Regions from separate parts of the Streptomyces sp. NPDC042638 genome, predicted to be linked through region 3. Evidence: riboswitches for the same ligand, from Rfam matches in the RefSeq annotation. Region 3 holds a riboswitch; each other region holds the start of a gene.
What was found. A riboswitch is a leader RNA that binds a small molecule or an ion and turns the genes downstream of it on or off. The one in region 3 is predicted to bind thiamine pyrophosphate.

Region 1 (10,272 bases), on a different contig from region 3:
GGGACATGGGGATCCTCGTGCATACGACGGCCGATGCCGTGGCCGCCGAAGTCGGCGGGCATGCCGCAGCCCGCCTCGCGGGCGACGGTGTCGACGGCGTGGGAGATGTCGCCGATGCGGCCGCCCACCCGGGCGGCGGCGATACCGGCGTCGAGGGCTCGCTGGGTGGCGTCGATCAGTTCACGGTCACCGGGGCGTGGCGTTCCGACGGTGAAGGTGATGGCCGCGTCGCCCGTCCAGCCGTCGAGCTGGGCGCCGCAGTCGATGCTCACCAGGTCGCCGTCGCGCAGCCGGTAGCCGGTCGGGATGCCGTGCGAGACGGCATCGTTGACGGACGTGCAGATCACGGCCGGGAAGGCGACCGGGGCGAAGGACGGCCGGTATCCGAGGAACGGGGAACCGGCTCCGGCCTCGGCCAGGACCGACCGGGCCGCTTCGTCCAGTTCTTCCAGGGACACCCCCACGCCCGCTGCTTCGCGGACCGCGGCCAGGGCGCGCGCCACCACCCGTCCGGCTTCCCGCATCGCGTCCACTGCGGCATCGGTCTTGATCTCCACCATGCGTCTGGCTCCCCACAGCATGTCGTCCCAATACTTATACCGGTATTAGTATCACGGTCATGGTGAGAACTCCCCTGACAACGTGGGAACGGGAACGCGGCGAGCGGTTCGGCGCACTGCTGCGCCGAGCGCGCGGCAGCCGCAGCATGGCGGAGGTGGCCGCGGCGGCGGGCGTTTCCGCGGAGACCCTCCGCAAGATCGAGACCGGGCGGGCCCCGACCCCGGCCTTCTTCACCGTCGCCGCCCTGGCCACCGTGCTGCGGGTGTCCCTGGACGAGTTGGCGGACGCGTGCGCGCATGACCCGGACTGGCAGGAACCGGCACTCTCGGCCTGAGGAGCGGGCGGCGCCGCGCCCCGCGCCGACGGATCCGGCCCGGTGTCCCTCCCCGGTGCACGCGAGGGCGGCGCGCGGTTGCCCTCGACGGCCGCTCGGGCTGCCCCGCCCCCTGGACGGAGTACTGCTGGTGCGCTGCCTGTCGGCCGTCTAGCGTTGGGTGGATCGCGTTCCGGTGAGTGGTCGGGCCGCCGTGCGAGGAGTACGCCAACGAACACGAGGGGAGCGTCCGCTTGCGTGCGCGCCAGGGGCAAGAGGAGGCCGAGGCCGCCGGACATCCGATCCGGCGGCCCGAGGACAGCGCGCGCGAGCACCGCCTGGCGCCGGACCGCGGCCCGTTGACGCCGGCTCAGGCGATGCCCCTGCAGCGCATGGTGGGCAACGCGGCGGTGAGCCGGATGATCGCGGACAGCAGAGGATCGGAGCCGAAGATCCCCTTTGCCGCGCCGAGTACGCGCTCGAAGCGGACGCAGGACGAGTCCGGCATCGAGCGGGGCGAAAGCCCGCCCCAGCGACAGCAGCGCGTCGGGAAGGACCAGCAGGCGACCAGGACCACGCGCAGCGGAACGGCCGGCACGTCGGTGAAGGGCAAGGAGAAGGCGCAGGAGGCGGAGGACATCGGCAACCCGACCCTGCGCTTCACCTCCCGTTACGACGGCTCCAGGCAGCAGTCACTCGCGGGAAGCGACACGATCGGCTTCGAACAGGTGGCCACGCTGCACCGAGCGGACGGGATGACGACGCGGGCGGAGGACGCGTACGACTTCTGGCAGGAGGTCACCGACGAGAACCGCCAGATCACGCCGGACGCGGTGAACTACCGTCCCAAAAGGACCAAACGCCCATGGGTGGTGGACGGCCCCTTCCGTCCGCCCTACAACACGGACGACGGAACCATCGCCAACGAGGCCGATCACATTTCCTTCCGTGACAACCCCGGGTTCTCGGGCAACATGAGGATGACCAACGGCTACTGGCTCTCCTCCTACGAGATCAAGTTCCGCTGGAAGGTCCGCCGCAGACTGGGCGGCCGGTTCACCAAGGGCGAGCCGTTCTGGACCAGTGACGAAATGGTGCACCGGGTGGAGTCGGTGTTCGACCCCGAGAACCCCGAGGCGTCGGCACCGATCAACGCCACCGCGGCGGGCAACCGCACCTGGAACGTCACGCTGCCCAACTGAGCGGCAACGACCCGCGGTGGTACGGGCGCGGTTCAGATGCCCGCCGAATCCAGCGCGGACTGGAGCGACTGCTGGTAGCCGGTGCTCGTGTACGTGGCGCCCGACACCATGTCGATGTCGGCGCTCTGTGCGGACAGTGCCTCGCGCCGCAGCTGAGGGAGCGCGTAGCTGTTGATCTCCTGGTCACGCGGATTGTCCTGCGGGTAGTCCACGGCCGTGACGTCCGTGAGCCTGCCGTCCTTGATCGTCACCCGCACCTGTACCGGCCCCCAGCGGGTCTGCACGGTGTCGCCGGTGGCGGTCCGGGAGCCGGTCCGTGTGCCCGGAGCGGGACCGCTCGACCCGCCTGAACCACCTGGCTGCGCCGAACTGCTCGACTCCGTCGGTGACGTGACGCCTGTTGCCGCCAGCGTGGGACTGGTGTGCGGCTTCAGCGAGAGCAGCAGCACCATCCCGGAGACGGTGGCCGCACCGGCCAGCACGATCCGGCGCAGGGGGCGGTTCTTCTTCAACGGATGCATGTGTATGGCCTCACAGCTCGAACGACTCGTGGTGGATACGGCGGTCCGGCACCCCGGCCGCCCGCAGCGCCCCGTACACGTCCTGCGCGAAGCCGTGCGGGCCGCACAGGTAGACGTCGTGGCCGCGCAGTCCCGGGAACGTCGTGCGCAGCCACTGCGCCGTGATGTGCGGGCGCGTCCCGCCCGGACCGTTCAGCGCGTACAGCACCCGCGCGCCGCGCCGGCGGGCGATCTCCTCCAGTTCCCCGCCCAGCGCCAGGTCCTGCGCGGAGTGCGCGCGGTAGAGCAGCGTGACCTCGCCGGGCAGCGTCTCGAACAGCGCTCGCAGCGGCGTGACGCCCACCCCGGCCGCGATCAGCAGGGACCGGTGGCTCGTGGCCCGGTCGGCGGTCAGCGATCCGTACGGCCCCTCGGCCCACACCCGGGTGCCCGGCCTGAGCCGGGCGACGGCCGCACTGTGGTCGCCGAGCGCCTTGACCGTGATCCGCAGCAGGTCCGGCCGGGGCGGCGCGGACAGGGAGTACGGCGTCGACGTCCGGCCCAGGCCGTCGCCGAGGAACCGCCAGCGGAAGAACTGGCCGGGCCGTGCTCCCAGCTCGTCCAGGTGCCGTCCGGTCACGACGACCGAGTACACGCCGGGGGCCTCCGCGCGCACCGATTCCACGCGCAGCCGGTGGCGCCGGTTGAGCCGGACCGGGACGAGCACCCGGAACCACAGGACGAGAGCGGCGACGCCCAGGTAGAGCGCGTACCAGGCGGCGGTGGCGACCGGTTTGCCGTTGAGCTCCTCGCCCAGGGTCAGCTGGTGGAAGAAGGCGAGGAAGACGGCCGCGTAGGTGAGCAGGTGGACGTAGTACCAGAACTCGTAGCTGGTGCGGCGGCGCGCGGCCCGGGCCGAGGTGATGCCGACGGTGAGAAGGACCGCTGTGCCGGCGGTCGCCTTGAGCATGTCGGGGTAGTTCAGGACGACGTTCGTGGTCTCGTGCCAGAGGGAGACCCGGTCCTGGGCGGCGTACCCGGCGAGGATCAGTGCGACGTGCGCGACGAGCAGGCAGACCGTGTACCGGCCGGCCATGGCGTGCCAGCGGGCCACCCGGTCGGAACCGATCCGCCTCTCCAGCAGCGGCACCCGCGCCATCAGGCCGACCAGCACCGCGCAGGCGTAGCCGCACAGCAGCCCGGCGATCCGCCCGGCGCCGGTCAGCCAGCCGGCCGTACCGACCACGGACCCGGTGTCGGTCCACCAGAGCGCGAGCACGGCTGCCGCACCGCCCCACAGCGCCGCAGGCACCAGGCCGGAGGCGGAGCGCCGTGCGATCGCGGGTGCGGGCGGGGCCGCCCGCCGGGCATCCACGGTGGTCATCGATCGCCGTCCCTTCCTTCGTCGTGCCCGGCGACTGCGCCCGGCGTGGCCACTGTGCGGGCCGAAGCTCTGAGGAACCTTTGAGTGACAGCGGATCGAGCGGACTCAGAGAGAACTCAGAGGGGGGCGGGACGCCGGGCGCGCTGTGGACGAGCGATGCTGGGAGACGCGATGAACACCACCCGTTCCGGCCGCCCGGCCCTCACCCGCCCCGACGGCAGCCCACTGCGGGTCCTGGTCGTCGACGACGACCCCGACCTCGCGGAGGTGCTCACCGGCGCCCTGCGCTACGAGAGCTGGGAGGTGCGCGCCGCCGGCGACGGCGCCGCCGCGCTGGCCGCCGCGCGCGAGCTGCTGCCCGACGCCGTCGTCCTGGACGTGATGCTCCCGGACACCGACGGCTTCACGGTGCTGCGTGGTCTGCACGAGGTGAAGCCCGACGTGTGCGTGCTCTTCCTGACCGCGCGGGACACGGTCGAGGACCGCATCGCGGGCATCACGGCGGGCGGCGACGACTACGTCACCAAGCCGTTCAGCCTGGAGGAGGTCGTGGCCCGGCTGCGCGGCCTGCTGCGCCGGGCGGGCATGGCCCGACAGCTGGAGGAGGGGCCGCGGCTGGTCGTGGGCGACCTCGTGATGGACGAGGACGCCCGCGAGGTGACCCGGTCCGGCGAGCTGATCGAACTGTCGCCGACCGAGTTCGAACTTCTCCGCTTCCTCCTGCGCAACCCGCGGCGTGTGCTCAGCAAGGCGCAGATCCTCGACCGGGTGTGGTCGTACGACTTCGGCGGCCGGGCCCATGTGGTCGAGCTGTACATCTCCTACCTGCGCAAGAAGGTCGACGCGGGCCGCGAGCCGATGATCCACACGGTGCGGGGTGCCGGCTATGTGCTGAAGCCGGTGACCCGGTGATCCGCGCGCCCCGTCCCGGTCGCGTGCGCGCGCTGCCCCGGCCCCGTACGCTGCGCGCCCGCCTCACGGCCGGCCTGGTGGTGCTGCTGGCGGTGAGCTGCGCGGCCGTGGGGCTCGCCGCGGTCGTCGAGCTGAACGGCTTCCTCACCCAGCGTCTGGACGAACAGCTCGCCCAGGTCGGCACCCGGTTCCCGGAGAGCCTGGAGCACAACGGCAGGCTGGCGAACGACCACGACGGCGACGAGTACGGCGACACCCGCCGGCAGGCCACCGGCACCTTCGGTGCCCGCCTGGTGAACGGCGCGGTCACCAACAAGGGGCTCATCCGGTCGGGCGACCCGGCCGCGGACCTGGACGTCGGCCTGACCGCGCAGGACGCCGGCCGGCTGGCCCGGCTGCCGGTCGACGGCAGGCCCCACACCGTGGACCTCTCCGCCCTGGCCGACTACCGGGTCGTGGCTTCGCCCGGCCGGGACGGAGACGTCCTGATCGTCGGCCTGCCGCTGGAGCCGGTCCAGGCCACGGTGCACCGGCTGGAGGCGGTCGCCGCCGTCGTGTTCGGGTTCGCCCTCCTGGCGACCGGGGTCGCCGGGGCCTTCTGGGTGCGCTGGTCGCTGCGGCCCCTCAGCCGGGTCGCCGACACCGCCACCCAGGTCAGCGAACTGCCGCTCGCGAGCGGCGAGGTCACGCTGCCGGCGCGCGTGCCGGGCACGGACCCGGGCAGCGAGGTCGGGCGGCTCGCCGCGGCCTTCGACCGGATGCTCGGCCATGTCGAGGACGCGCTGACCAAGCGGCACGCCGGCGAGGAGCGGCTGCGGCGCTTCGCCGCCGACGCCAGCCACGAGCTGCGTACCCCGGTCGCCTCGGTGCGCGGTCACGCCGAGCTGGCGCTTCTGCATCCGGGCCCGGTACCGCCGGAGATCACCCGGGCCCTGCAGCGCATCTCGGCGGAATCCGCCCGCATGGGCGAGATGGTCGACGACCTGCTGCTGCTCGCCCGCCTCGACGCCGGCCGCCCGCTGGAACGCGGCCCCGTCGACCTCACCCACCTGGTCCTGGACGCGGTCACCGACGCCCGCGCGGCCGGCCCCGAGCACCGCTGGACCCTGGACCTGCCCGAGGACCCGGTGACCGTCCCGGGCGACGCCCACCGTCTCCAGCAGGTGCTGGCCAACCTGCTGGCCAACGCCCGTCTGCACACGCCTGCCGGCACGAAGGTCACGGTGACCCTGGAGACCGACGGCGACGAGGCGCTCCTCTCCGTCCACGACGACGGCCCCGGCGTCCCCCGAGACGTCCAGCCGACCGTCTTCGAACGCTTCACCCGAGCCGAACACCGCCGCCTGCCCGGCGCTTCCGGCGGCGGATCGGGCCTGGGACTGTCGATCGTGGCGGCGGTGGCGCAGGCCCACGCGGGGAGCGTGGGCCTGGAGAGCGGACCGGGCTCCACGACCTTCACGGTCCGCTTGCCCCGGTGGACGCGGCGGCCGACGTGATCACGCGTGCCGGGCAGCGGTGGCGCCGCAGCGACGTCGGTGCGAATTGCGAATGGGGAGGCTCCCGCCGGCTCGATCGGCTGAGAGGCAACTGAGAGGTGTCTGTGCCAGTCTGGCGCGCCCGACACCGATTCCAGGAGCCCTTGGATGACTCTGATCAACGGTCTGCCCGCCCATGTGCTGCTCGTCCACGTGGTCGTCGTGCTGATACCCCTCACCGCGCTGGCCCTGGTGACGGCCGCGCTGTGGCCGGGCGCCGCCCGGCGCCTGGGTGTCCTGCTCCCGGCCGTCGCCCTCGTGTCCCTGGTCAGCGTGCCGCTGACCACGCAGGCAGGCGAATGGCTGGAGCGGCACGTCGACGACGACGCGCTCGTACGGCGGCACACCGAGCTCGGTGACGGGCTGCTGCCGTGGGCGGTGGGCCTGTTCGTGCTGGCGGCGGTGGTCTGGTGGGCGGGGCGGCGCGCTGCGGCGGAGCCCGGGCAGGGCCGCGGCACCCGCTGGGCCGCCCTGCCGGTGCGGATCGCCGTCGGCGTGCTCTCGCTCGCGGTTGCCGTGGGGGCGGTCGTGGACGTCTACCGGATCGGCGACTCCGGAGCCAGGGCCGCCTGGCACGACGCCTACTCGAAGGAGGCGACAGGGGCGGGGCACGGCTCCTGATCACGCGCCGGCCGTCCCGTTCCCCCTGCGGGCCCTGCCTCCAGGGGGTCCGGAAGATCCGGTCGGTCAGGCGGCGGGCGTCGGGAACAGCATGCAGGTGCTGGTGGCGTGTGCGAGGAGGCGGTCCGTCCCGTCGTACAGGCGGGCTTCGGCGAGTGCCGTGCGGCGGCCGCTGCTCAGGACACCGCCGACGGCACGGACCGGTCCGGTGTCCACCGTGACCGGGCGCAGGAACTTCACCGTGAGGTCGAGCGACGTATAGCCCATGCCGGGCGGGAGCGTGGACTGCACCGCGCAGCCGGCCGCCGAGTCGAGCAGGGTCGCGTAGATGCCGCCGTGCACACTGCCGATGGGGTTGTAGTGCTCCTCGCCGGGGATCAGGCGGAACACCGCGCGCCCGTGGGCGACCTCCTCGAGGGTGAAGCCCAGGGTGGCTCCGACGGGCGGTGCGGGCAGCCGGCCCGCGGCGATCTCCTGGAGGAACTCCAGCCCCGACCGCTCGCCGACAGCGGCCGCCGAGATCGCGGGGTCCTCCCAGTCGTACGTTCGCGACCGTCCCATCAGGCTCTGCCTCCACATCCCCGACCATCTGGCTTCGTTCTGCGAAGTTAGCCGTGGCCGAGGCTGACTGTCAATGACAAAGCCAGGCGGCTTCTCTACGATGACGGGATGAAGTGGCTGGAGATGAGCACCGAGAACTGCACGGTCCAGCGCACCCTCGACCTGGTCGGCGAGAAGTGGACCTTGCTGATCGTGCGTGACGCCTTCAACGGGGTGCGCCGCTTCGACGACTTCCGCCGCCACGTGGGACTGTCGGAGGCGGTGCTCGCCGACCGGCTCCGCAAGCTGGTCTCGGCCGGGATCCTGCGGACCGTCCCGTACCGGGAGGAGGGCAGCCGGACCCGCCGGGAGTACCGCCTCACCGGCAAGGGCCGGGACCTGTGGCCGGTCCTCGTGGCGCTGCGGCAGTGGGGCGACGCCCATGCCGCCGGTCCCGACGGGCCGACGCTCGACATCCGGCACAGCGACTGCGGGGCGCCGGTCCAGGTGGTGGTCGAGTGCTCGCGGGAACACGCCGCGCTCACCTTGACCGACGTCACCGTGGAGCCGGGGCCCGGGGCCCGTCCGCTGGCCTGAAGCCGCCCGGCGCGGTGCGTGCACGCACCGCCGGGCAGCGCCGTCGGCCGTCGGACCGCCACGGCCGTGCCGCGTCCGCACTCACACGGCTCTGCGTACGCTCCCCTCCCCCGCCCGGTGCCGGTCACCGGCTCGGGCTATCCTGGCCGCCGTACCTGGACACGGGGTGCCCCCGCACGGGGGCTGAGATCACACCCGTTGAACCTGAACCAGTTAGGACTGGCGGAGGGATGTCACATGTCGTTGCCGTATGCCCATGAAGAGACGGCCGTCGCCGAGGCGCAGCGCGTCTTCGACGGGCGGATGCCGACGGCTCCCGGGGATCTGCGGGTGGAGGCGCGCGGCATCACGCCGGTGCCCGAGGACGCCCGCTACGGCAGCCCCCGGCGGCTGTTCACCGTGTGGTTCGCACCCAACCTGACCATGACCGGCGTGTTCACGGGCACCGTCGGCGCGGCCCTGGGACTGGACTTCGCCACGGCGCTGCTCGCCGTGGTGCTCGGCACCCTGCTCGGTGCGGTGCCCACCGCCTACCTGGGGACCTGGGGCAGCCAGACCGGGGCGGGTCAACTGCCGCTCGCGAAGCTGGCGTTCGGCCGCGGCGTCGTCCTGCCGGGCGCCCTGCAGTGGCTGTCGTCCATCGCCTGGGACGCGCTCATCGGTCTGTTCGGCGGGGACGCGCTGGCCCAGCTGTTCGGCTGGCCCTTCTGGTTGGGCGTCCTGGTGATGCTGGCGGCCCAGGGGGCGCTGGGCGTGCTCGGCTACGAGGCGATCCACCGCCTGCAGACGGTGATGACCTTCGCGCTCGCCGCGTCGCTCGCCGCTCTCGCGATGAAGCTCGTGCACGGCACCCACCCCGCGACGGCCGCGGCCGTGCACGGCGCCGACCGGGCGGGCGCGTTCGTGCTGACCTGCACCATCGCTCTGAGTCTCGCCCTCTCGTGGGCCCCGTACGCCAGCGATTTCAGCCGCTACCTGCCGCGGACGGCGTCCCGTCCGCGCATGTTCTGGTGCACCCTGCTCGGCGTCGGCGTGTCCTTCGTCGCGGTGCAGGCACTCGGCCTGTGGGGCGCCGCGCAGTTCACGGACCAGACCGCCCGCGGGGTGGACCGGCTGCTCGGTGGTGGCGCGCTCGGCGCGTTCGGACTCCTCGCGGTCGCGCTCGCGGCACTGTGCAGCAACGCCATGAACGACTACAGCGGGTCGCTGGCGCTGCAGACCGTGGGCGTGCGCCTGCCGCGGCCGGTGGCTGCCGCGCTCGCCGCCGTCCTCGGTTTCCCGCTCGTCCTGTGGATGCACGCCGCCGACACCACCGCCCGTTTCCAGAACGTGCTGCTGTTCGTCGGCTACTGGATCCCCGCGTTCGTCGCGATCGTGATCGTCGACTGGGTGGTCCGCGCCCGGGCCCGCGACGGCCGCCCCGTCGACCTGGCGGCGGAGACGGCGGCACCGCAGCCGTGGTGGCCGGCCGTCGCCGCGTTCGTCGCCGGTTTCGCCGCGGCGGTACCGTTCATGAGCACCAGCCTGTACGTCGGCCCGGTCGCCCGGGCCCTGCACGGCGCCGACCTCGCCTACCCCGTGGCTTTCCTGGCGGCGCTGCTCGTCTACGCGCCGTTGCGCGTACCGCGCCGGGTCTGACCGCGCCGCACGCGCCGCGGGGAAGCCGACGTGCACCCGGTGGCGCGGTCCTCGGGCGCAGGGGCGGCAGGGACACCAGGAAGCAGGTCGCCGCCGGTGACGAGTGCGCCACCGCAGACGGCTGGACGCGGGGCGGCGCCCTCAGTCGTCCGGGTTGAGCTCCGTGTACACCAGCTCGACCAACTCGTCGGCCTCGGGCGTCCGGGAGTCGTCGGAGACCTCGTAGTACCCGCCCAGAGTGGAGATCACGTTCTTCTGAGAGCTGTCGTACTCATGGAGACGGTCTTTGCGCTCCTGGGCGGTCTCGGGGTGGGGGATCTGCCACCACCACACCTTGTGCCGGATCTCGTCCTTCGACAAAGGCCCGTTCAGGACGATGTCCCTGCCCTGGACCTTGCCCGTGATCCTGCGGGAGCTCGCATCGGTGGCCATGGGCCGTATTGTCCTCTCGCCAAAGGGGAAGCCGCTG
Region 2 (10,272 bases), on a different contig from region 3:
GGGGCTGCGGCTCGTAGACGGCGGTGGTCTCCGCGGCGGACGGCTCGGCCGTGCGGGCGGCGGGGGTGAAGACGTCGTCGCGGTCGTAGTCGCCGTCGAAGCCGTCGTAGGCCCGGCCGTGGCCGCCGTGGACGTCGTCGTGGTCGTGGTCGGTGTCCCGGTCGTCGGCGGCCCCGGCCGACTCCGGGTCGGTGTCCGGGACGCCCGGCTCTTGCCGGTCCGCCCTGCCGCGGCGGCGCTTGCTGCCGCCGCCGGCCTCGGCTTCGGGCCGCTTGACCGCCCAGCCGGAGGCGAACCCGCGGCGGAACGACAGTGTGACGTAGGTCTGGCCGACCGCGAAGGCGATCGCGCCGAGCCCGATCACGATGACGGAGGGCATGAGCACGCCCAGTACGACGCCGAGGAACCCGGCGAAGGCGAGCAGCCGCCAGCGCAGCCGCGCCTTGTACTGCAGCAGCACCTCGCCCAGCAACCACAGCGCGACGACGCCGAACGCGATGTAGAGGACCGTCCAGCCCATGTACGCCCCTCTCCCAGTGACCGCTACGCAGTGTGTCGTATCGCGGTGCGGCCGGTCTAGGCCCGCGGGGGGTGGTGCAGGCCCAGGTTCTCGTAGATTTCCAGGGTCGCCGTGGAGTTGTTGAGCGTGATGAAGTGCAGTCCGGGCACTCCCTCGGACAGCAGCCGCGCGCAGAACTCCGTGGCGAACTCGATACCGATGGAGCGTACCGTCGCCGGATCGTCCTTCGCTGTGAGGATCCGCTCTTTCAGGACGTCCGGGAAGACCGCGTTGCTGAGTTGGGGCAGCCGTTCCAGCATCTTCACGCTCGTGACGGGCAGGACCTCCGGAATGACCGGGGTGTCACAGCCCGCGGCCGCCACGCGGTCGCGCAGCCGCAGGTACGACTCCGGCTGGAAGAACATCTGTGTGATGGCGTAGTCGGCGCCCGCACGGCACTTGTCCACGAAGTGGGCGACGTCCGTGTCCCAGTCCGCGGAGCGCGGGTGCATCTCCGGGAACGCGGCGACACCCACGCAGAAGTCACCCGACTCCTTGATGAGCCGGACGAGATCGGCCGCGTAGGTCAGGCCCCGGGGGTGCGGCACCCACTCGCCCATGGGGTCACCGGGCGGGTCACCGCGTACGGCGAGCATGTTGCGGATACCGGCGTCCGCGTACTGGCCGATGATGTTGCGCAGTTCGGCGACGGAGTGGTCGACCGCGGTGAGGTGGGCGACCGGGGTCAGCGTGGTGTCGGCGACGATCTGCTGGGTCTCCTTGACCGTGCCCGCGCGGGTGGAACCGCCGGCGCCGTAGGTCACGGAGACGAAGTCGGGAGCGACCGCCTCGACCCGCCGGAGCGCACTCCACAGGTTCCGCTCGCCCTTGGAGGTCTTCGGCGCCGAGAACTCGAACGAGTACGTCCTCTTGCCGGTGGCGAGGATGTCGCGCACGGTGCGTGCGCGATCAGTCCTGGTGGATGCGGTTCCGAGGGCCATACCCGCAGGTTAGCCAGGCGGGGACGGTCACCCAACCGTGCGTAGGGTATTTGACCGAATTGCCGGGTTCCTGTCCATCCCTTGGACAAACCCCCGGGACAAACCCCCGGGACAAATCCCTGGGACACCGGATCCCCGGACCGTCACCGGGCCCAGCGGGGGCCGCGGGCCTAGAGCTGCCGCAGCCGCTTCGCGAACTCCGCCGCCGCCGCGCCCGGGTCGTCCGCCTCGGTGACCGCGCGGACCACGACCACCCTGCGGGCACCCGCGTCCAGCACCTGGTCCAGGTTGCCGAGGTCGATACCGCCGATGGCGAACCAGGGACGGCCGGTGCCGAGGCCCGCCGTGTGGCGGACCAGGTCGAGACCGGGTGCGTGGCGGCCGGGCTTGGTGGGGGTCGGCCAGCAGGGGCCGGTGCAGAAGTAGTCCACGCCCTCCTGGACGGCGGCGGCGCCGGCCTCGGCCTCGGCGTGCGTGGAGCGGCCGATCAGCACCCCGTCGCCGAGGATCGCACGGGCCGCGGGGACCGGCAGGTCGCCCTGGCCGAGGTGCAGCACGTCGGCACGGACCGCGTGGGCGACGTCGGCCCGGTCGTTGACGGCGAGCAGCTTGCCGTGCCGGGCGCAGGCGTCGGCGAAGACCCGCAGGTGCTCCAGCTCCTCGGCCGCCTCCATGCCCTTGTCCCGCAGCTGCACGATGTCCACCCCGCCGGCCAGGACCGCGTCCAGGAACTCGGGCAGGTCGCCCTGGCGCTTGCGGGCGTCCGTGCAGAGGTACAGGCGGGCGTCGGCGAGCGCGGCGCGGGCGGTGTCGGACATGCGTGGGTTCCCCCGTGGTCGGTGTGCCTGGTGGTTCCGCGGGCGGCGTGCGGGCTCGGTCCAGCACGCCGCCCCCTGATGCGGGTCGGCCTCAGACGGCGAGCGCCTGGGCGCGGCGCTTCACCTCCGTGCCGCGATTCTCGCTCAGGGCCTGCGCGGGGGTGCCGGGCAGGGTCGGGTCGGGGGTGAAGAGCCACTCGATCATCTCTTCGTCCGTGAAGCCGTCGTCCCGCAGGAGCGTCAGGGTCCCGGACAGGCCCTTGACGACCTTGTCCCCGTCGATGAAGGCGGCGGGGACGTGCAGCGCCCGGTTCTCACCTCGGCGTACGGCGATCAGCTGGCCCTCCTTGACCAGCTGCCGGACGCGCGTCACCTCGACGCCGAACTGTTCGGCGATGTCGGGGAGCGTGAGCCAGGCGGGGACGAGAGCATCGATTTTTGCGTCAATCTCGGTCACGGGGACAAGCCTGCCATCCCCCACCGACAGTCGGAAGCCAGGCGGGTCCACCTGGGAGGACGCGCTAGTCGGCGGTGGCGTCCTTCAGGGGGCGGGCCGGCTCGGACAGAGCCTCGGAGTCCATGTGGCGGCCCGCCTCGATCAGCCGGCGGCCCTGGGCCAGATCACGCGGCCGGCCGACGGCCAGCAGGGCCACCAGGCGCTCCTCGCGCAGCCAGCACACCGTCCAGGAGGGGCCCGCCGGATCACCGCGCCAGACCACGCGGTCGGCCGCGGCATGGTGTCCGGCGTACTGCACGAACCGGCCGAACTGCTCGGACCAGAAGTACGGCACCGGGTCGTAGACGGCCGGGGTCTCGCCGAGGATGTTCGCGGCGACCGTGCGCGGGCCCTGCAGGGCGTTGTCCCAGTGGTGGACGAGGAGCCGTTCGCCGTAGCGGGCCGAGGGGAAGGACGCGCAGTCGCCGACGGCGTACACGTCCGCCAGGGAGGTGCGCAGCCGGGCGTCGGCGAGGACGTCGCCGTGCGCGCCCAGGGCGATGCCGGAGCCCGCCAGCCAGCCGGTGGCGGGCCGGGCCCCGATGCCGACGACGACGGCGCCCGCGGGCAGCCGGGTGCCGTCGGCGAGCACCACCGCGCCGGGCTCGACGCGCTCCACGCGCGCGTGGGTGCGCAGCTCCGTACCGCTGTCGGCGTACCAGGCGGTCATGGGCGCGGCGACCTCGGCGGGCAGGGCCCCGGCGAGCGGGTGGTCGGCGGCCTCCACCACGGTCACCGCGCAGCCGGCCTCGCGGGCGGCGGTGGCGAACTCGGCGCCGATCCAGCCGGCGCCCACCACCACGATGTCGTGCTGCCGGGCGAGCACGGGCCGCAGCCGCTCGGCGTCGTCCAGGGTGCGCAGCAGATGGACCCCCGGCACGCCCTCGGTGCCGGGCAGCATGACCGGTTCGGCGCCGGTGGCGAGGACCAGGACGTCGTACGGCACCGGGCCCGTCTCGGTGTCCAGCTCGCGCGCGGCGGGCCTGAGGCCGTACACCTCGCAGCCGAGCCGCAGCTCGACGCCGAGGGACTCGAAGTCCACGTCGAACGCGGAGCCCTCGGCCTTGCCGAGCAGCACCGCCTTGGACAGCGGCGGCCGGTCGTACGGCTGGTGCGGTTCGGCGCCGATGACGGTCACAGGGCCCCGGAAGCCCTGTTCCCGCAGCGCGACCGCGGTCTGCACCCCGGCCATGCCCGCGCCGACGACGACCACGCGCCGTCCCTGTGACGTGCCTTCTTCCGCTGTCTGCTCGCTCACCCGATCACCTTAGACACATGACTGAGCGTCAGTCAGGGGGCGGGCTCGGTGACCTGCTCCACAACGCTGGTGCCGGAGCCCGGCCGGGACTCCCACTCCCAGGTCTCCGCCAGCCGCACGCGTCCGTCCGGCAGCTCCACGACCGTGGACACGCAGTGCCCCGAGGCGGTCGTCCCGTCGGTCCTGAGCTGCACGTACCGGAAGTCCACCTGGTCGCCCTCCCGGGTGCCGACCAGGTGGCCGCGTACGACGTCGCCGCCCGCGTACTCGGCCCAGACCTCGCCGTCCTTCTCGTGGTAGGCGAACCGGGTGCGGGTACCCACCTGACCTGGGGCCTGGTCGGACACGGGGGCGAAGGTCAGTCCGTCGAGCGACCGGGCCATGAATCGGGGCTCCCTTACGAGTGACGAGGTCCGCGGGCTAGGGTGGCCACCGTACAAGCACTCGCGGGAGCCCGGACGCACCGGGCTGAGAGGGAGGCTGGCGGCCTCCGACCGTACGAACCTGATCCGGGTCATGCCGGCGAAGGGAGGGGCTGGACGCCCATGTCGTCACGTACGTCCGACGTCCTCGTCATCGGGGGCGGAATCATCGGCCTGGTCACGGCCTGGCGCGCGGCGCAGCGCGGGCTCGTCACCTCCGTGGTGGACCCCGAGCCCGGGGGCGGGGCCGCGCAGGTGGCGGCCGGGATGCTGGCCGCGGTCACCGAGCTGCACTACGGCGAGGAGACCCTGCTCGCCCTGAACCTGGAGTCGGCCCGCCGTTATCCGGCGTTCACGGCCGAGCTGACCGAACTGACCGGCCACGACCTCGGCTATCGCCGCTGCGGCACCCTCGCCGTCGCCCTGGACGCCGACGACCGCGCCGGCCTGCGCGAACTGCACGCGCTCCAGCAGCGCTCGGGCCTGGAGTCGGAGTGGCTGTCCGGACGGGAGTGCCGGCGGCTGGAGCCGATGCTCGCGCCGGGGGTGCGCGGCGGACTGCGGGTCGACGGCGACCACCAGATCGACCCGCGCCGGCTGGCGGCGGCCCTGGTGGCCGCGTGCGAGCGGGCCGGTGTGGTCTTCCACCGCGTCCGCGCGGAGCGGCTGGACGTGGCGGGGGACCGGGCCGTCGGGATCACCACGGGGGACGGCACCGCACTGCGCGCGGAGCAGGTGGTGCTGGCCGCCGGAAGCCTGAGCGGGCGCCTCGCGGGCGTGCCGGCCGAGGTGCTGCCGCCGGTGCGGCCGGTCAAGGGACAGGTGCTGCGGCTGGCCGTGCCGCGCCGGTACGCGCCGTTCCTGAGCCGGACCGTGCGGGCCGTGGTGCGCGGCAGCCATGTCTACCTCGTGCCCCGGGAGAACGGCGAACTCGTGGTCGGCGCCACCAGCGAGGAGCTGGGCTGGGACACGACGGTCACGGCGGGGGGCGTGTACCAGCTGCTGCGGGACGCCCACGAGCTGGTGCCCGGCATCACCGAGCTGCCGCTCACCGAGACCCGGGCCGGGCTGCGCCCCGGCTCCCCCGACAACGCGCCGCTGCTCGGCCCGTCCGGCCTGGCCGGGCTGCTGCTGGCCACGGGGCACTACCGCAACGGCGTGCTGCTCACCCCGGTCACCGGGGACGTGCTGGCGCATGCGCTGGTCACCGGTGGACTGCCCGAGGAGGCGCGCGCCTTCACCCCGCGGCGGTTCGGCGCCGCGCCCATGGAACGGCTGGAGCGATCCGCATGAACCTCTCCGTCACGATCTCCGTCAACGGTGAACCCCTCCAGGTCGCCGCCGGCACCGCGCTGGACGCGCTGGTCCGCAGGCTCACGGCGGCGCCGCGCGGGGTGGCCGCCGCCGTCAACGAGACCGTCGTCCCGCGCGCGCAGTGGGCGACGACCGCCCTCGCCGAGGGCGACCGCGTCGAAGTCCTCACGGCCGTGCAGGGAGGCTGAGCCATGGCTGACGATCCCCTGGTCCTCGGCGGACTGGCCTTCTCGTCCCGGCTGATCATGGGTACGGGCGGGGCGCCCAGCCTGGAGGTGCTGGAGCGGGCGCTGATCGCCTCCGGTACCGAGCTGACGACGGTGGCCATGCGCCGGGTGGACCCCTCCGTGCACGGCTCGGTGCTGTCGGTGCTGGAGCGGCTCGGTATCCGGGTACTGCCGAACACGGCGGGGTGTTTCACCGCGGGCGAGGCCGTGCTGACCGCCCGGCTGGCCCGGGAGGCGCTGGGCACGGACCTGGTCAAGCTGGAGGTCATCGCCGACGAGCGGACGCTGCTGCCGGACCCGGTGGAGACACTGGAGGCGGCGGAGACGCTGGTCGACGACGGGTTCACGGTGCTGCCCTACACCAACGACGATCCCGTGCTCGCGCGGAAGCTGGAGGACGTCGGCTGCGCCGCGGTCATGCCGCTCGGTTCGCCGATCGGCTCCGGGCTCGGCATCCGCAATCCGCACAACTTCCAGCTGATCGTGGAGCACGCGCGCGTGCCGGTGATCCTGGACGCGGGGGCGGGTACGGCGTCCGACGTGGCGCTGGCGATGGAGCTGGGGTGTGCCGGGGTGATGCTGGCGTCGGCGGTGACGCGGGCGCAGGAGCCGGAGCGGATGGCCGCCGCGATGCGGCACGCGGCGGAGGGGGGCCGGCTGGCCCGGCTGGCCGGGCGGATCCCGCGGCGCTATCTCGCGGAGGCGTCGTCTCCCACGGAGGGCCTGGCCGTACTGGATCCCGAGCGCCCCGCGTTCTAGCCGGAGATACGGCCCCGTCCTGTTCGCCCCCGCCCACGCGGTGGGCGGGGGCGTGTGTAGCGTCACAGGTCGGCTGCAGTCCCGCCCCGATGCCGGTGGGCGGGGCGGCCGTGCCGGTCGCGGCTCGTAGACTCGCCTCTCGTGGATACGACCCTTCAGGACCCCCTCGTCGGGCAGGTGCTCGACGGCAGGTATCGCGTGGACGCGCGGATCGCGGCCGGTGGGATGGCCACGGTCTACCGGGCCCTGGACACCCGCCTGGACCGCGTTCTCGCGCTGAAGGTGATGCACCCGGCGCTGGCCTCCGACGGGGCCTTCGTCGAACGGTTCATCCGGGAGGCGAAGTCCGTCGCCCGGCTCGACCACCCCAACGTGGTGCAGGTCTTCGACCAGGGCACCGACGGGTCGTACGTCTACCTGGCCATGGAGTACATCGCCGGCTGCACCCTGCGGGACGTGCTGCGCGAGCGGGGTGCCGTGCAGCCGCGGGCCGCGCTGGACATCCTGGAGCCGGTGCTCGCCGCGCTCGGGGCCGCGCACCGGGCCGGGTTCGTGCACCGCGACATGAAGCCCGAGAACGTGCTGATAGGCGACGACGGCCGGGTCAAGGTCGCCGACTTCGGGCTGGTGCGCTCCGTGGACACGGTGACCAGCACGACCGGTGCCGTACTCGGGACCGTCTCCTACCTCGCGCCCGAGCAGATCGAGCAGGGCACCACGGACCCGCGTGTCGACGTGTACGCGTGCGGTGTGGTCCTGTACGAGATGCTGACCGGCACCAAGCCGCACTCCGGGGACTCCCCGGCCCAGGTGCTCTACAAGCACATCCACGAGGACGTGCCGCCGCCCTCGGCGCTCGTGCCGGGGCTGCCGTACGAGCTGGACGCGCTGGTCGCGTCGGCCGCCGCGCGCATACCCGACGGCCGGCCGCACGACGCCGTGGCGCTGCTCGCCCAGGTGCGCGAGGCCCGCCGGACGCTGACCGACGAGCAACTGGACGTGGTGCCGCCGCAGGCGCTGTCCGCCGGCCACGACAACGCCGGGGACCGGACGAGCGTGATCCCGCGCGCGCTGACCGTGCCCCGGCCACTGCCCGTCGACGAGGACGCTCCCGAGGGCGCCCCGGGCGACGGCATCGACCGCACCGCCCGCTTCCAGAGCCCGCCCGTGCCGCCCCGCCGGCGTCCGGCACGGCCCCCGCGCGCGGTGCTGGCGCTGATCGCGGCCGTGCTGGTGGTGTTCGGCGTGGGCGCCGGGGTCTGGTACATCAACTCCGGCCAGTTCACCCGGGTGCCGCCGCTGCTGGCCAAGACCGAGACGCAGGCGAGGGAACGGCTGAGGACGGCCGGGCTCGACGTCGGCCAGGTCAAGCGGGCCTACAGCGACACCGTGGAGCGGGGCACGGTGATCGGCAGCGACCCGGCACCGGGCGCGCGCATCCGGGACCACGACTCGGTGACGCTGACCGTGTCGCTCGGACCGGAGACGGTGAACGTGCCGAACGTGGAGGGGCAGCCGCTCGCGAAGGCGCGGGCACGGCTGAAGGCGGACGGCCTGGAGCCGGGCATGGTCACCCGCGAGTTCAGCGAGGACGTCGACACGGGCTCGGTGATCCGCACGGTCCCGGACGCGGGCACCAAGCGGCACGCGGGCTCGGCGATCGCGCTGGTCGTCAGCAAGGGCAGCCCCATCGACGTGCCGGACGTCACGGGCGACGACCTGGACAGTGCCAGGGCGGAGCTGACGGACGCCGGGCTGAAGGTGCGGATCGCCGCCGGCCGGGTCAACTCCGAGTACGACAAGGGCGAGGTCGCCGCGCAGAGCCCCGGCGGCGGACGCCAGGCGGCCGAGGGCGACACGGTGACGCTGACGCTGTCCAAGGGCCCGGAGATGATCGAGGTCCCGGACGTGGTCGGGGACAGCGTGGACGACGCGCACACGGCCCTGGAGGGCGCGGGCTTCGAGGTGAACGAGGACCGCGGCCTGCTCGGGCTGTTCGGGGACACCGTGAAGAAGCAGTCGGTGGAGGGCGGCGACAAGGCACCCAAGGGGTCGACGGTCACGATCACCATCCGGTGACCCGGTTCACCACCGGCCGTGGTCCGGGCGCGGGGGCGGACATGACACCCTGAACGGGTGAGTCCCGTTCAGTCCTCCCTCCCCCGCAACCCCGTCGGCGGCCATGTGCCCGTGGCCGGTGGGCTGCACTCCGTCGGGCTGTCCTACGCCCGCGACCTGAAGGCGGAGGCCGTGCAGGTCTTCGTCGCCAACCCGCGCGGCTGGGCCACGCCCGCCGGGAACCCGCGGCAGGACGAGGCGTTCCGCGCGGCGTGTGCCGAGGAGTCGGTCCCGGCGTACGTCCACGCCCCCTATCTGATCAACTTCGGCTCGCACACCGAGGCGACCGTGGAACGGTCGGTGGAGTCGCTCAGGCACTCCCTGCGGCGGGCGCGGGAGATCGGCGCGCTGGGTGTGGTGGTGCACACCGGGAGCGCGACCGGCGGACGGGCCCGGGAGACGGCGCTGCAGCAGGTGCGCGAGCACATGCTGCCGCTGCTGGACGAGCTGACCCACGACGACGACCCGTTCCTGCTGCTGGAGTCGACCGCCGGGCAGGGATCCTCACTGTGCTCGCGGACCTGGGAATTCGGGCCCTACTTCGAGGCGCTGGACGCCCACCCGAGGCTGGGCGTGTGCCTGGACACCTGCCACGTCTTCGCCGCCGGACACGATCTGACCGGGCCGAGCGGCATGCACCAGACCCTGGACCTCCTGGTGGACACCGTCGGTGCGGGCCGGCTGAAGCTGATCCACGCCAACGACTCCAAGGATGTGGTGGGCGCGCACAAGGACCGGCACGAGAACATCGGCGTCGGCCACATCGGCGAGGACCCGTTCCGGGCGCTCATGACCCATCCCGCGACCGAGGGCGTCCCGCTGGTCATCGAGACGCCCGGCGGGAAGGAGGGGCACGCGGCGGACGTGGAACGCCTGAAGAAACTGCGCGACGCATAACCCTTGGGGAATACCCCTGGGGGGTATATGGTTCCTGTCCGGTGCAGGAGCCGTCATCCGACATGGGGGTACACGTCATGCAGCACGAGGCACACACGGAACACGTCCATCACGACGCACATCACGCGCACCACGCGCACCACGCCGGTCACGCGGGCGGGACCGGCTGGGCAACGGCCGCACAGGCCACCCTGCACTGCCTCACCGGCTGCGCCATCGGCGAGGTGCTGGGCATGGTCCTGGGTACGGCGTTCGGGTGGGGCAACCTGCCGACCACCCTGCTCGCGATCGCGCTGGCCTTCTTCTTCGGCTACTCGCTCACCCTGCGCGGGGTGCTGAGGGCGGGCGTCGGCTTCCGTACGGCCTTCCGGGTGGCACTGGCGGCGGACACCCTGTCCATCGCCGTGATGGAGCTGATCGACAACGGGGTGATCCTGGTCTGGCCGTCCGCCAGGGACGCCAT
Region 3 (10,272 bases):
CGGCGCCAAAGCCAGGTCCACGTCGTCACTCTCCTTACTACGGCGTGGTGCAGCGACGGTTTGCCCCCTTTGTCACTCACATACAGGAGCAAACAGGACGCGCTTGTGAACGCGTTCACATTCACAAGCCATTATGACGCACTGATTTTCGGCCGAGAAGGGGGGGTCCCCCCTTCGCCTTCGCGTCAAGACCTTGGCAGCGACTTCAACATCTTGTTGAATTGCGCGCCATGCAGATACGCATTTCCTGGCCCGCGGGCTACATCACCGCGACCCTCGACGCAGGCACGCCGACCTCACAGGCCCTCGCCAAGGCCCTTCCGCTCGCTTCGACCGCGAGCACATGGGGCGAGGAGGTGTATTTCGACACAGGTATCGCTGTTTCACGTGAAACGGACGCACGTCAGGTCGTGGAACCGGGCACAGTGGTCTTCTGGACGGACGGCGACGCACTCGCCCTCCCCTACGGCCCCACGCCGATCTCGCGAGGGTCCGAATGCCGTCTCGCAAGTCCGTGCAATGTCCTCGGGAGTGTGGACGGGGACGCCGGCCTCCTGGCGACCGTACGAGACGGCGACCCCATCCGGGTGGAACTGATCGAGGAGTAGCGAGTAGCGGAGTAGCGCTCCCGCCGGGCTAGAGCTCCTTGCGGAACGCCTCCGCCACGTTCAGGAAGATGTCGTTCGCCTCGGCCTCGCCGACCGTCACCCGCACACCCTCGCCCGGGAACGGCCGGACCACCACACCGTGCTCCTCACAGGCCTGCGCGAACGCGGCCGTACGCTCCCCCAGCCGCAGCCACACGAAGTTGGCCTGCGTCTCCGGCACCGTCCAGCCCTGGGCCCGCAGCGCGTCGACCACGCGCTTGCGCTCGCACACCAGCGAGCCGACCCGGCCCAGCAGCTCGTCCTCGGCCTGCAGCGAGGCGACCGCCGCGTCCTGCGCGAGCTGGCTCACCCCGAACGGCACCGCCGTCTTGCGCAGCGCCGCCGCCACCGGCTCATGGGCGATCGCGAAACCGACACGCAGCCCGGCCAGCCCGTACGCCTTGGAGAAGGTCCGCAGGACACAGACGTTGGGCCGCTGCCGGTACAGCTCGACCCCGTCGGGCACCTCGGGGTCACGGATGAACTCCCGGTAGGCCTCGTCCAGTACCACCAGCACGTCGCTGGGCACGCGGTCGAGGAACCGCTCCAGCTCCGCCCGCCGCACCACCGTGCCGGTCGGGTTGTTGGGGTTGCACACGAAGATCAGCCGCGTCCGGTCGGTGATCGCGTCCGCCATCGCGTCCAGGTCGTGCACGTCCCCCGGCGTCAGCGGCACCTGCACCGACCGGGCACCGCTGATCTGCGTGATGATCGGGTACGCCTCGAACGACCGCCAGGCGTAGATCACCTCGTCACCGGGGCCGCTCGTGGCCTGGATCAGCTGCTGGGCGACACCCACCGAGCCGGTCCCGGTGGCCAGATGGGAGAGCGGTACACCGAAACGCTCGGACAGCTCGTTCATCAGCCCGGTGCAGGCCATGTCCGGGTAGCGGTTGAAGTCGCAGGCCGCCGCGGACACCCTCTCCAGCACGCCCGGCAGCGGCGGATACGGGTTCTCGTTGGAGGACAACTTGTAGGCGACCGGGCCGGCTGCCGTGGCCGGCTTGCCCGGCTTGTAGGTGGGGATACTCTCCAGCTCGGCGCGCAGCTTGGGGCTCGTCTCGCTCACCGCAGTCCTCCTAGCGACCACCGGCGGACCGTCGACACCGCCGGCTTCCAATACTTCTCACCTTATGAGGATTCGGCGTCGCTGCGTACAGGTGCGCGACAGACCCGCAGCGCAGGCGCCGCCCGAAGAAGAGGTGTATCTCACGTTCCCCAGCGGCATCAGGGGCATCAGCGTACGAAGGCGTACGTTTCGGGGGGCGCGCCGTACATATATCTATGCGCCGGTAGCTCACGCCGTGGCGCGCGTCCCCCATGAAGGTGAGTTGAGACCTCTTCGAGACATCGGGGCCTTGGCAGGTCCATACGCGTCGACAAGTCACGTCTTACTATTGGATCAGTCAACCTCCTTGCTTTCCAAGGGAGTTGGCCGTCAATGACCATGCAGAAACGTGCCTGTCAATGCGCGCATATGCGTCCGCACTACCCCACCGCATGAGCCCTACTATCGGCTCGCCATGACAGCAGCAGGGAAGCACCAGGTGAGCCGCGCGGAAACCTCACGTCGAGGCAGCCGGCCGGGTCGGGCGGGCATCAGGGACGTCGCCGCCGCCGCCGGAGTCTCCATCACGACCGTATCCGATGCCCTCAACGGCAAGGGCCGGCTCCCGGATGCCACCCGGCGTCATGTCCGCGAGGTCGCGGACCGGCTCGGGTACCGCCCTTCGGCCGCTGCCCGCACCCTCCGTACCGGCAAGTCGGGTCTGATCGGTCTGACCGTGACGACGTACGGGGATGAACCTTTCACCTTCACGGAGTTCGCGTACTTCGCCGAGATGGCCCGGGCCGCCACGTCGGCCGCGCTCGCCCGCGGCTACGCCCTGGTCATCCTGCCCGCGACCTCCCGCCATGACGTCTGGTCCAACGTCGCCCTGGACGGCACGGTCGTCATCGACCCCTCCGACCAGGACCCGGTCGTCAGCGAACTCGTCCGGCAGGGCCTGCCGGTCGTCTCCGACGGCCGCCCGGCCGGCCCCCTCCCCGTCACCGCCTGGGTGGACAACGACCACGAGGCCGCCGTACTCGGCATCCTCGACCATCTCGCCGACGCCGGCGCCCGCCGCATCGGCCTGCTCACGGGCACCTCGACGGACACGTACACCCATCTGTCGACCACCGCCTACCTGCGCTGGTGCGACCGGGTCGGCCAGGATCCGGTCTACGAGGCATACCCGGCGCACGACCCGTGCGCCGGAGCCGTCGCCGCCGACCGGCTGCTCGCCCGCCCCGACCGGCCCGACGCGGTCTACGGACTGTTCGATCCCAACGGCACCGATCTGCTCGCCGCCGCCCGCCGCTACGGCCTCCGCGTCCCCGACGACCTGCTGCTGGTGTGCTGCAGCGAGTCCACCGTGTACGCCAGCACCGAACCGTCCGTCACGACGCTCTCGCTGAAGCCGCGCCGCATCGGCACCGCCGTCGTCCAGCTCCTCATCGACGCCATCGAGGGCGTCGAGTCCGACCAGCCGGTCGAACAGGTGATACCGACCGAGCTGATCGTGCGTACCTCCTCGCAGCGGCGGCCACCGCGCACGACCGTCAGCCCGCCGCGGACACCGGACGAGAAGTAGCTCCCCGCCCCGCACCGGCCGGTGCGGGGCCCGGCCCGCGCGGGCCCGAGCCGGCCGGGTGAGGGTACGGTCGGCCGACAGCCGGCCGAACACCTGCCCAAACGGGGCGAAAGCCGCGGTGAACTGGAGTCTTGTTCCGATTCACTACCCCTGGGTCATCACACGGCGCGACGCGCATTCCTATGATGGGCCCACGACACCGCGGACCGCTGCGACCAGGCAGTCCGAAGCGGTGCAGATGCGGCGCGATGGTGGAGGGGTCTGATGACTCAGGGGGCCGGTCAGGGACCCGAGGCGGAGCGGACGGCGACGCTGCGCGACTTCCGGGTACCCGCGTACGTCCACGAGACCGGTCCGTACGGCAGCAGCGTCCATCCCGGCGACGTCGTCCCGGCCGCCGACGAGGCGTACCCCGAGGGCTACACCCCCACCCAGCGCGACCTGCCCGTCATCAACCGTGGCGACACCGTGCAGGTCCCCGTCGAGCCGGCCCCCGCGGGCCCGGCCGCACAGCCCGCGGCCGGGCCCGGGCCGCTCTACGTCGTCGGTGACGTCCACGGCTACCTGGACGAGCTGACGGCCGCCCTGCAGGAGCAGGGCCTGATCGACACCTCGGGCCAGTGGTGCGCCGGCACCACGCGGCTGTGGTTCCTCGGTGACTTCACCGACCGCGGCCCGGACGGCATCGGCGTCATCGACCTGGTCATGCGGCTGTCCGCCGAGGCCGCAGCGGCGGGCGGCTACTGCAAGGCCCTCATGGGCAATCACGAACTGCTGCTCCTCGGTGCCAAACGGTTCGGCGACACCCCCGTCAACTCGGGCGCGGGCACCGCCACCTTCCAGGCGGCCTGGCTGCTCAACGGTGGCCAGAAGACGGACATGGACCGCCTCCAGGACCACCACCTGCAGTGGATGGCCCGCCTGGACGCCGTCGAACTGGTCGACGGCTATCTGCTCGTCCACTCCGACACCACCGCCTACCTCGACTACGGCGACTCCATCGAGGCGGTCAACGACACCGTCCGTGAGGCTCTGACCCGTAACGACGCCGACGAGGTCTGGGACCTGTTCCGCAAGTTCACCAAGCGCTTCTCCTTCCGCGACGAGGGCGGTGCCGAGGCCGTGCGTTCCCTCCTCGATACGTACGGCGGCATCCGGGTCGTTCACGGGCACAGCCCCATTCCCTACCTCCTCGGCGAGGTCGGCTCCGAAGAAGGCGAAGAGAGCACCGGCCCGGTCGTCGAGGGTCCGCACGTCTACGCCGACGGGCTCGCCATCGCCATGGACGGCGGCGTGACCATGGCCGGAAAGCTGCTGGTCCGGCAACTTCCCCTGGATATCTGACCGTTTCGCGGGCAGTCGTCCCCCGACTGCGTACGCGCAGGCCACACGCAATTTCCGGCAATCCCCTGTCACCGCGCGCCGTCACGGCTCTACCATCGGCTTATCCGTAGCAGGCTCCCCTCCGTTTCTGCCCGACGGCTCGCCGGCGTGCGAGCCCCAAGCCCTACGGAGCATCGGGGGATGCACATGAACAGCGTTCCGCAGCATCTGCAGAGCGAGGACCGCCAGGAATTCGAGCGGCTCCTCGATGAGGCGCTGCGCTCCGCACCACACCGACCGGAACTGGCCGCTGTCGGACGGCGGCTCAATCCCGAACAACTGCGCACCATGGCACTCAACGCCTCCGCCCTGATCACGGCGGCCGCGGCGGCCGAGTACCAGCGGTACCTCGAGATCCGCGACCAACTGCGCCAACCGGCGCTCTCCGCTCCGCCGACCGCCGCCGGCTCCGCCGCGGACGGGGCCGCCTCGGCCGACACCGGGCTCGTCACCGCCCTCGGCGAAGCCGCCGAGAGCAGCGGCGCGGGCGCCATCGCGGTCATCGCCGTCCTGGCTCCCCTCCTCTCCGGAACCGCGGCGGTGGTCTTCCTGCTCGTCGGCTACATCCTGAAGATGCTGGACCCCGGGCACTCCCTCGCCGGGACCCTGCTCAGCACCGGCTGGGTGTTCGGCGCCATGACCGCGGCGGCGATCCTGGTCGCCGCCGTCGGGCTGCTGCTCACCGCCCTGCGCAACAGCACCACGGCAGACGCCCAGGCTCGGGACACGGCGAACGAGGAACTGGCCAGAGCCAGAGAGGCATGGCGGGACGCCCTGCTGGAGCGCGGCATCCTGCCCTTCCTCAGGGAGGCACTGGCCGAGCCCGGGCCGGCCGCCGTGCGCCACACGGCCCCGCCCGCACCGACCGGCCGCATACCGCGCCTGGGCTACGACCGTCCCGGCTTCAGCAGTCCCGACGACGGCACCGCGTCCGACCGGCCGAGCTTCACCAGCCCCGACTACACGAGCCCGGACTTCGGCGGCCCGGAGCACCGGCCCGAGTGACGGGCCGGCGTCATCGGACCGGGCGGCGCGTCGAGTTCACCGCATACGGTTCAGTCGGCGATCGGCAGGTACACCCGGTTGCCGGCAGCCGCGAACTCCTGCGACTTCTGCGCCATGCCCTCCTCGATCTCGGCCCGGCTGCCACCGTGCTCACGCCGGATGTCCTGCGAGATCTTCATGCTGCAGAACTTCGGGCCGCACATCGAGCAGAAGTGTGCCGTCTTGGCGGGCTCGGCCGGCAGGGTCTCGTCGTGGAACTCCCTGGCGGTGTCCGGGTCCAGGGCGAGGTTGAACTGGTCCTCCCAGCGGAACTCGAAGCGCGCGTCGGACAGTGCGTCGTCCCACTCCTGCGCACCGGGGTGCCCCTTGGCGAGGTCCGCCGCGTGAGCGGCGATCTTGTAGGTGATGACGCCGGTCTTGACGTCGTCCCGGTTGGGCAGGCCCAGGTGCTCCTTGGGAGTGACGTAGCAGAGCATCGCCGTGCCCCACCAGGCGATCATCGCGGCGCCGATGCCGGAGGTGATGTGGTCGTACGCCGGCGCGATGTCCGTGGTCAGCGGGCCGAGCGTATAGAACGGAGCTTCATCACAGATCTCCTGCTGAAGGTCGATGTTCTCCTTGATCTTGTGCATCGGGACGTGCCCCGGGCCCTCGATCATGGTCTGTACGTGGAAACGCTTGGCGATCCGGTTGAGTTCCCCGAGCGTCTTCAACTCCGCGAACTGCGCCGCGTCGTTGGCGTCGGCGATCGATCCCGGCCGCAGGCCGTCGCCCAGCGAGTACGTGACGTCGTAGGCGGCGAGGATCTCGCACAGCTCTTCGAAGTTCTCGTACAGGAACGATTCCTTGTGGTGTGCCAGGCACCACGCGGCCATGATCGAGCCGCCGCGCGAGACGATGCCGGTCTTGCGGTTGGCGGTGAGCGGGACATACGGCAGCCGGACGCCCGCGTGGACGGTCATGTAGTCCACGCCCTGCTCGGCCTGCTCGATGACGGTGTCCTTGTAGATGGCCCAGGTCAGTTCCTCGGCCTTGCCGTCGACCTTCTCCAGGGCCTGGTAGAGCGGCACCGTGCCGATGGGCACGGGGGAGTTGCGCAGCACCCACTCACGGGTGGTGTGGATGTTGCGGCCGGTGGACAGGTCCATGACCGTGTCGGCGCCCCAGCGGGTCGCCCAGGTCATCTTCTCGACCTCTTCCTCGATGGAGGACGTCACCGCGGAGTTTCCGATGTTGGCATTGACCTTCACCAGGAACCGCTTGCCGATGATCATCGGCTCGATCTCCGGGTGGTTGACGTTGGCCGGCAGCACGGCCCGGCCGGCCGCGATCTCCTCGCGGACCACCTCGGGCGAGACGTTCTCCCGGAGAGCCACGAACTCCACCTCCGGGGTGATCTCGCCGCGGCGGGCATACGCGAGCTGCGTCACCGCCTGGCCGCTGCGGCCCCGGCGCGGCTGGCGCGGGCGTCCGGGGAAGACCGCGTCCAGGTTCCGCAGCCCGCCGCGCGGTGAGGTGTGCTTGACCCCGTCGTCCTCGGGGCGGACCGGACGGCCCGCGTACTCCTCGGTGTCGCCGCGGGCGATGATCCAGTTCTCCCGCAGCGGCGACAGGCCCCTGCGGACGTCCGTGTCCGCGGACGGATCGGTGTACGGGCCCGAGGTGTCGTACAACGTGACCGACTGCCCGTTCGTGAGGTGCACCTGACGGACCGGCACGCGCACGTCGGGGCGCGAGCCTTCGACGTATGCCTTGTGCCAGCCGATGGACTTCCCGGCCTCCTCGGACTTCTCGTCCTGAACGGAGGCAGGCGTGCGTACGTCCTTGTTGGTCATGAGACCTACTCCCTACGCCGGCATTACCCGGTAACAGGTTCGGCGGTCGACGCAGCGGCTTCCGTCTGCCGATGTCTCCTGTGAAACAGCGCTCGTTCCACGTGAAACATCGCATCTACGGAGGTCAGCGCCCTCTCAGCCCGGTGCTCCGAGCTCCCGCGTGTGCAAAGGTGCCTCCACGCTAGCGTCATGTGTGGCGCGCTGAACAGTGGGCCCCACCGGTTCTTGGGATGATCGGGCGGTGACCAGGATGGAGCAGTACCCCTACCAGCCGCCCGAGCCGCACCACCGAGACGGCGCGTCACGGGGCACCGGGCACGGCCACCGTGCTCATGAGGGCGGCGGTGACGGCGGTCCCGGGCCCGGCCACTCGCATGGCCACAGCCACGGCCCCGCCGCGCCCGTCTCCCAGCACCTGCGCAAGGTCATCGCCGCGATCCTGGTCCCCTTCACCGCGGCTGTCCTGGTCGGCCTCGTGGTGCTCTGGCCCGGGCAAGCCCCCTCCCACAAGCGCACCGGCGTCGGCTTCGACCGGCAGACCCAGCAGGCCACGGTCACCCGGGTCGTCGAGGTCAGCTGCAAGTCGGTGAACGCCTCCGGCGGCCCCTCCACCGGCGACACCTCCACCGCCGAGGGCACGTCGGCGCAGCAACGGGGCGACGGCACCTGCAAGAAGGCGACCGTCCAAGTCGACACAGGGAAGGACAAGGGCCGTACGTTCACCGAGATCGTGCAGCCCGACCAGACGCGGCAGCTGCACCAGGGCGAGAAGGTCGTGGTCGCCTACGAGCCCTCGGCCCCGAAGGAACTGCAGTACGCGGTGACCGACGTGAACCGGCAGTTCCCGATGGCGCTGCTCGCGGGAATCTTCGCGGTGGCTGTCGTCCTGGTGGGCCGGCTGCGCGGTGTCATGGCGCTGGTCGCGCTGGCCGTGAGCTTCCTGGTGCTGACCCTGTTCATCCTCCCGGCGATCCTGGAAGGGGCGAATCCGCTGGTGGTGGCCGTGGTCGGAGCGAGCGCCATCATGCTGATCGCCCTGTACATGTGCCATGGCCTGTCGGCCCGTACGTCGGTGGCGGTGCTCGGCACGCTGGTCTCCCTCTCACTGATCGGAGTGCTCGGCTCGCTGTTCATCGGCTGGGCCGCGCTGACCGGCAACACGGACGACAGCACGGGCCTGATCCACGGCCTGTATCCGTCGATCGACATGAGCGGTCTGCTGCTGGCCGGCGTCATCATCGGTTCGCTCGGCGTCCTGGACGACGTGACGGTGACCCAGACATCGGCCGTCTGGGAACTGCACGAGGCCAACCCGTCGATGGGCTGGCGGGGGCTGTACCGGGCGGGTATCCGCATCGGCCGCGACCACATCGCCTCCGTGGTCAACACCCTGGTGCTCGCCTATGCCGGTGCAGCACTGCCGTTGCTGCTGCTGTTCTCGATCGCGCAGAGCAGCGTGGGGACCGTCGCCAACAGTGAGCTGGTGGCCGAGGAGATCGTGCGCACGCTGGTGGGCTCGATCGGCCTGGTCGCATCGGTCCCGGTCACCACGGCGCTGGCCGCGCTGGTCGTCTCGGCCGACCGCCCCGGCCCGGATGCCACGGCACCCGCCGGGGCCCGGCCCGCTCCGGCGCGCGGCGGCCGGGGACGGCGCCGGAAGCGGTGAGTACGGCACGGGCGCCATCCCCTGAAGAAGCGTTCCTGCAAGGTTTCCGGGTCCACGGTGGAGCGCCTGGCACCCCTGCCGCACAGCTTCAGCCGGCGCTCTGTTCCTCGGCCAGGATGCGGTCCAGAGCCTCGTCGAGGTGAGCGTCGAAGTCGGCCAGCGCACCCTCCTGACCGAGCGGCACGAGCTTGTCCGTGCGGTCGAGGAACGCCACCAGCGGCGGCGCCGACGAACGGAACAGGGCTTTGTCACCGCCGACCTGAAGCCTGATCAGCACCTCGCCCAGCACTTCGGAATCGGCGGGTGCGATACGCACGTCCCCCTCCCCGCACGGCCGGCCGACCCCGTCGATCAGCAGTTCGCGCCCGAAGGCCCAGGTCACCGGCGCGTCACCGGGAAGGTGAAAGGTGAGCCGCACGGCGTAGGGATCGTGGGTCTCGTAGCGCAACTCCACCGGGATGCGGAAGGAGAGCTCCTCCGACACGAGAAAGCTCATCATGACTTCTGCCTGTACGGACTCGCGCATCGCCTACCCCGTCATATGACGTCGACTGGCCGGGATTGATCCCTCTGACCGTGGACAAATCTTGCTCAACGTACACGACAGATCACAAGGAGTAAGTTTTCAGATACTGATAGAGAAGGTGAGCGTGCCCAGATGCCGCCCGATCCCGTCCTGCAGCCGACGAGCCGCGGGCAGCAGCCGGTCGGCCTGGTGGGCGGGAAGCGAGATGGCCACGGTGGCCGCGGTGGTGCCGACCGTGATCGGGACCGCCGCGCAGACCGTCCCGACCGCGTACTCCTGACGCTCCACCACCGGCTCCATCCGCCGCGTCCGAGCCAGCCGGCGCAGCAGCGCGTCGTTGTCCCGCACCGTGTACGGCGTGACGGTCCGCACCGGGTACCGGGCGAGATGGTCGCGTCGCGCGTCCTCGTCCAGCTGCGAGAGCAGACACTGACCGATCGCATGCGCATGGCCGGTCTCGCGGAAGTCCGCCCACTCCTGGACCGCGGGCGTTTGAAGGGAGTCGGAGACACACATGATCTCGATCTCGCCCTCCCGGTACATCGCGTAATACACCGGCGCACCGATGCAATCG

Region 1: linked by a shared signal. The riboswitch ahead of AB0B40_RS12125 (cytosine permease) and the one ahead of thiC (phosphomethylpyrimidine synthase ThiC) in region 3 are both predicted to bind thiamine pyrophosphate.
Region 2: linked by a shared signal. The riboswitch ahead of thiO (glycine oxidase ThiO) and the one ahead of thiC (phosphomethylpyrimidine synthase ThiC) in region 3 are both predicted to bind thiamine pyrophosphate.

The regions. Positions count from the first base shown of each region.
Region 1 is NZ_JBEZBT010000011.1:39,279-49,550, forward strand. Features, by position in the region: gene map (type I methionyl aminopeptidase) at 1-560, opposite strand, end outside; gene AB0B40_RS12080 (helix-turn-helix transcriptional regulator) at 620-895, shown strand; gene AB0B40_RS12085 (hypothetical protein) at 1,129-2,076, shown strand; gene AB0B40_RS12090 (FMN-binding protein) at 2,109-2,597, opposite strand; gene AB0B40_RS12095 (ferric reductase-like transmembrane domain-containing protein) at 2,608-3,960, opposite strand; gene AB0B40_RS12100 (response regulator transcription factor) at 4,132-4,872, shown strand; gene AB0B40_RS12105 (HAMP domain-containing sensor histidine kinase) at 4,896-6,368, shown strand; gene AB0B40_RS12110 (DUF2231 domain-containing protein) at 6,516-7,028, shown strand; gene AB0B40_RS12115 (PaaI family thioesterase) at 7,095-7,589, opposite strand; gene AB0B40_RS12120 (helix-turn-helix domain-containing protein) at 7,698-8,165, shown strand; TPP riboswitch at 8,318-8,413, shown strand; gene AB0B40_RS12125 (cytosine permease) at 8,403-9,803, shown strand; gene AB0B40_RS12130 (hypothetical protein) at 9,945-10,235, opposite strand.
Region 2 is NZ_JBEZBT010000034.1:9,103-19,374, forward strand. Features, by position in the region: gene AB0B40_RS24780 (hypothetical protein) at 1-520, opposite strand, end outside; gene metF (methylenetetrahydrofolate reductase [NAD(P)H]) at 577-1,500, opposite strand; gene thiE (thiamine phosphate synthase) at 1,671-2,318, opposite strand; gene AB0B40_RS24795 (Rv2175c family DNA-binding protein) at 2,410-2,775, opposite strand; gene AB0B40_RS24800 (FAD-dependent oxidoreductase) at 2,840-4,072, opposite strand; gene AB0B40_RS24805 (hypothetical protein) at 4,105-4,455, opposite strand; TPP riboswitch at 4,509-4,620, shown strand; gene thiO (glycine oxidase ThiO) at 4,618-5,787, shown strand; gene thiS (sulfur carrier protein ThiS) at 5,784-5,996, shown strand; gene AB0B40_RS24820 (thiazole synthase) at 6,000-6,794, shown strand; gene pknB (Stk1 family PASTA domain-containing Ser/Thr kinase) at 6,936-8,873, shown strand; gene AB0B40_RS24830 (deoxyribonuclease IV) at 8,931-9,809, shown strand; gene AB0B40_RS24835 (DUF4396 domain-containing protein) at 9,887-10,272, shown strand, end outside.
Region 3 is NZ_JBEZBT010000056.1:1,752-12,023, reverse strand. Features, by position in the region: gene AB0B40_RS31680 (cytochrome ubiquinol oxidase subunit I) at 1-21, opposite strand, end outside; gene AB0B40_RS31675 (cyclophilin-like fold protein) at 231-608, shown strand; gene hisC (histidinol-phosphate transaminase) at 637-1,716, opposite strand; gene AB0B40_RS31665 (LacI family DNA-binding transcriptional regulator) at 2,171-3,283, shown strand; gene AB0B40_RS31660 (metallophosphoesterase) at 3,548-4,627, shown strand; gene AB0B40_RS31655 (hypothetical protein) at 4,808-5,671, shown strand; gene thiC (phosphomethylpyrimidine synthase ThiC) at 5,722-7,506, opposite strand; TPP riboswitch at 7,499-7,676, opposite strand; gene AB0B40_RS31645 (YibE/F family protein) at 7,748-9,172, shown strand; gene AB0B40_RS31640 (SsgA family sporulation/cell division regulator) at 9,261-9,698, opposite strand; gene AB0B40_RS31635 (IclR family transcriptional regulator C-terminal domain-containing protein) at 9,798-10,272, opposite strand, start outside.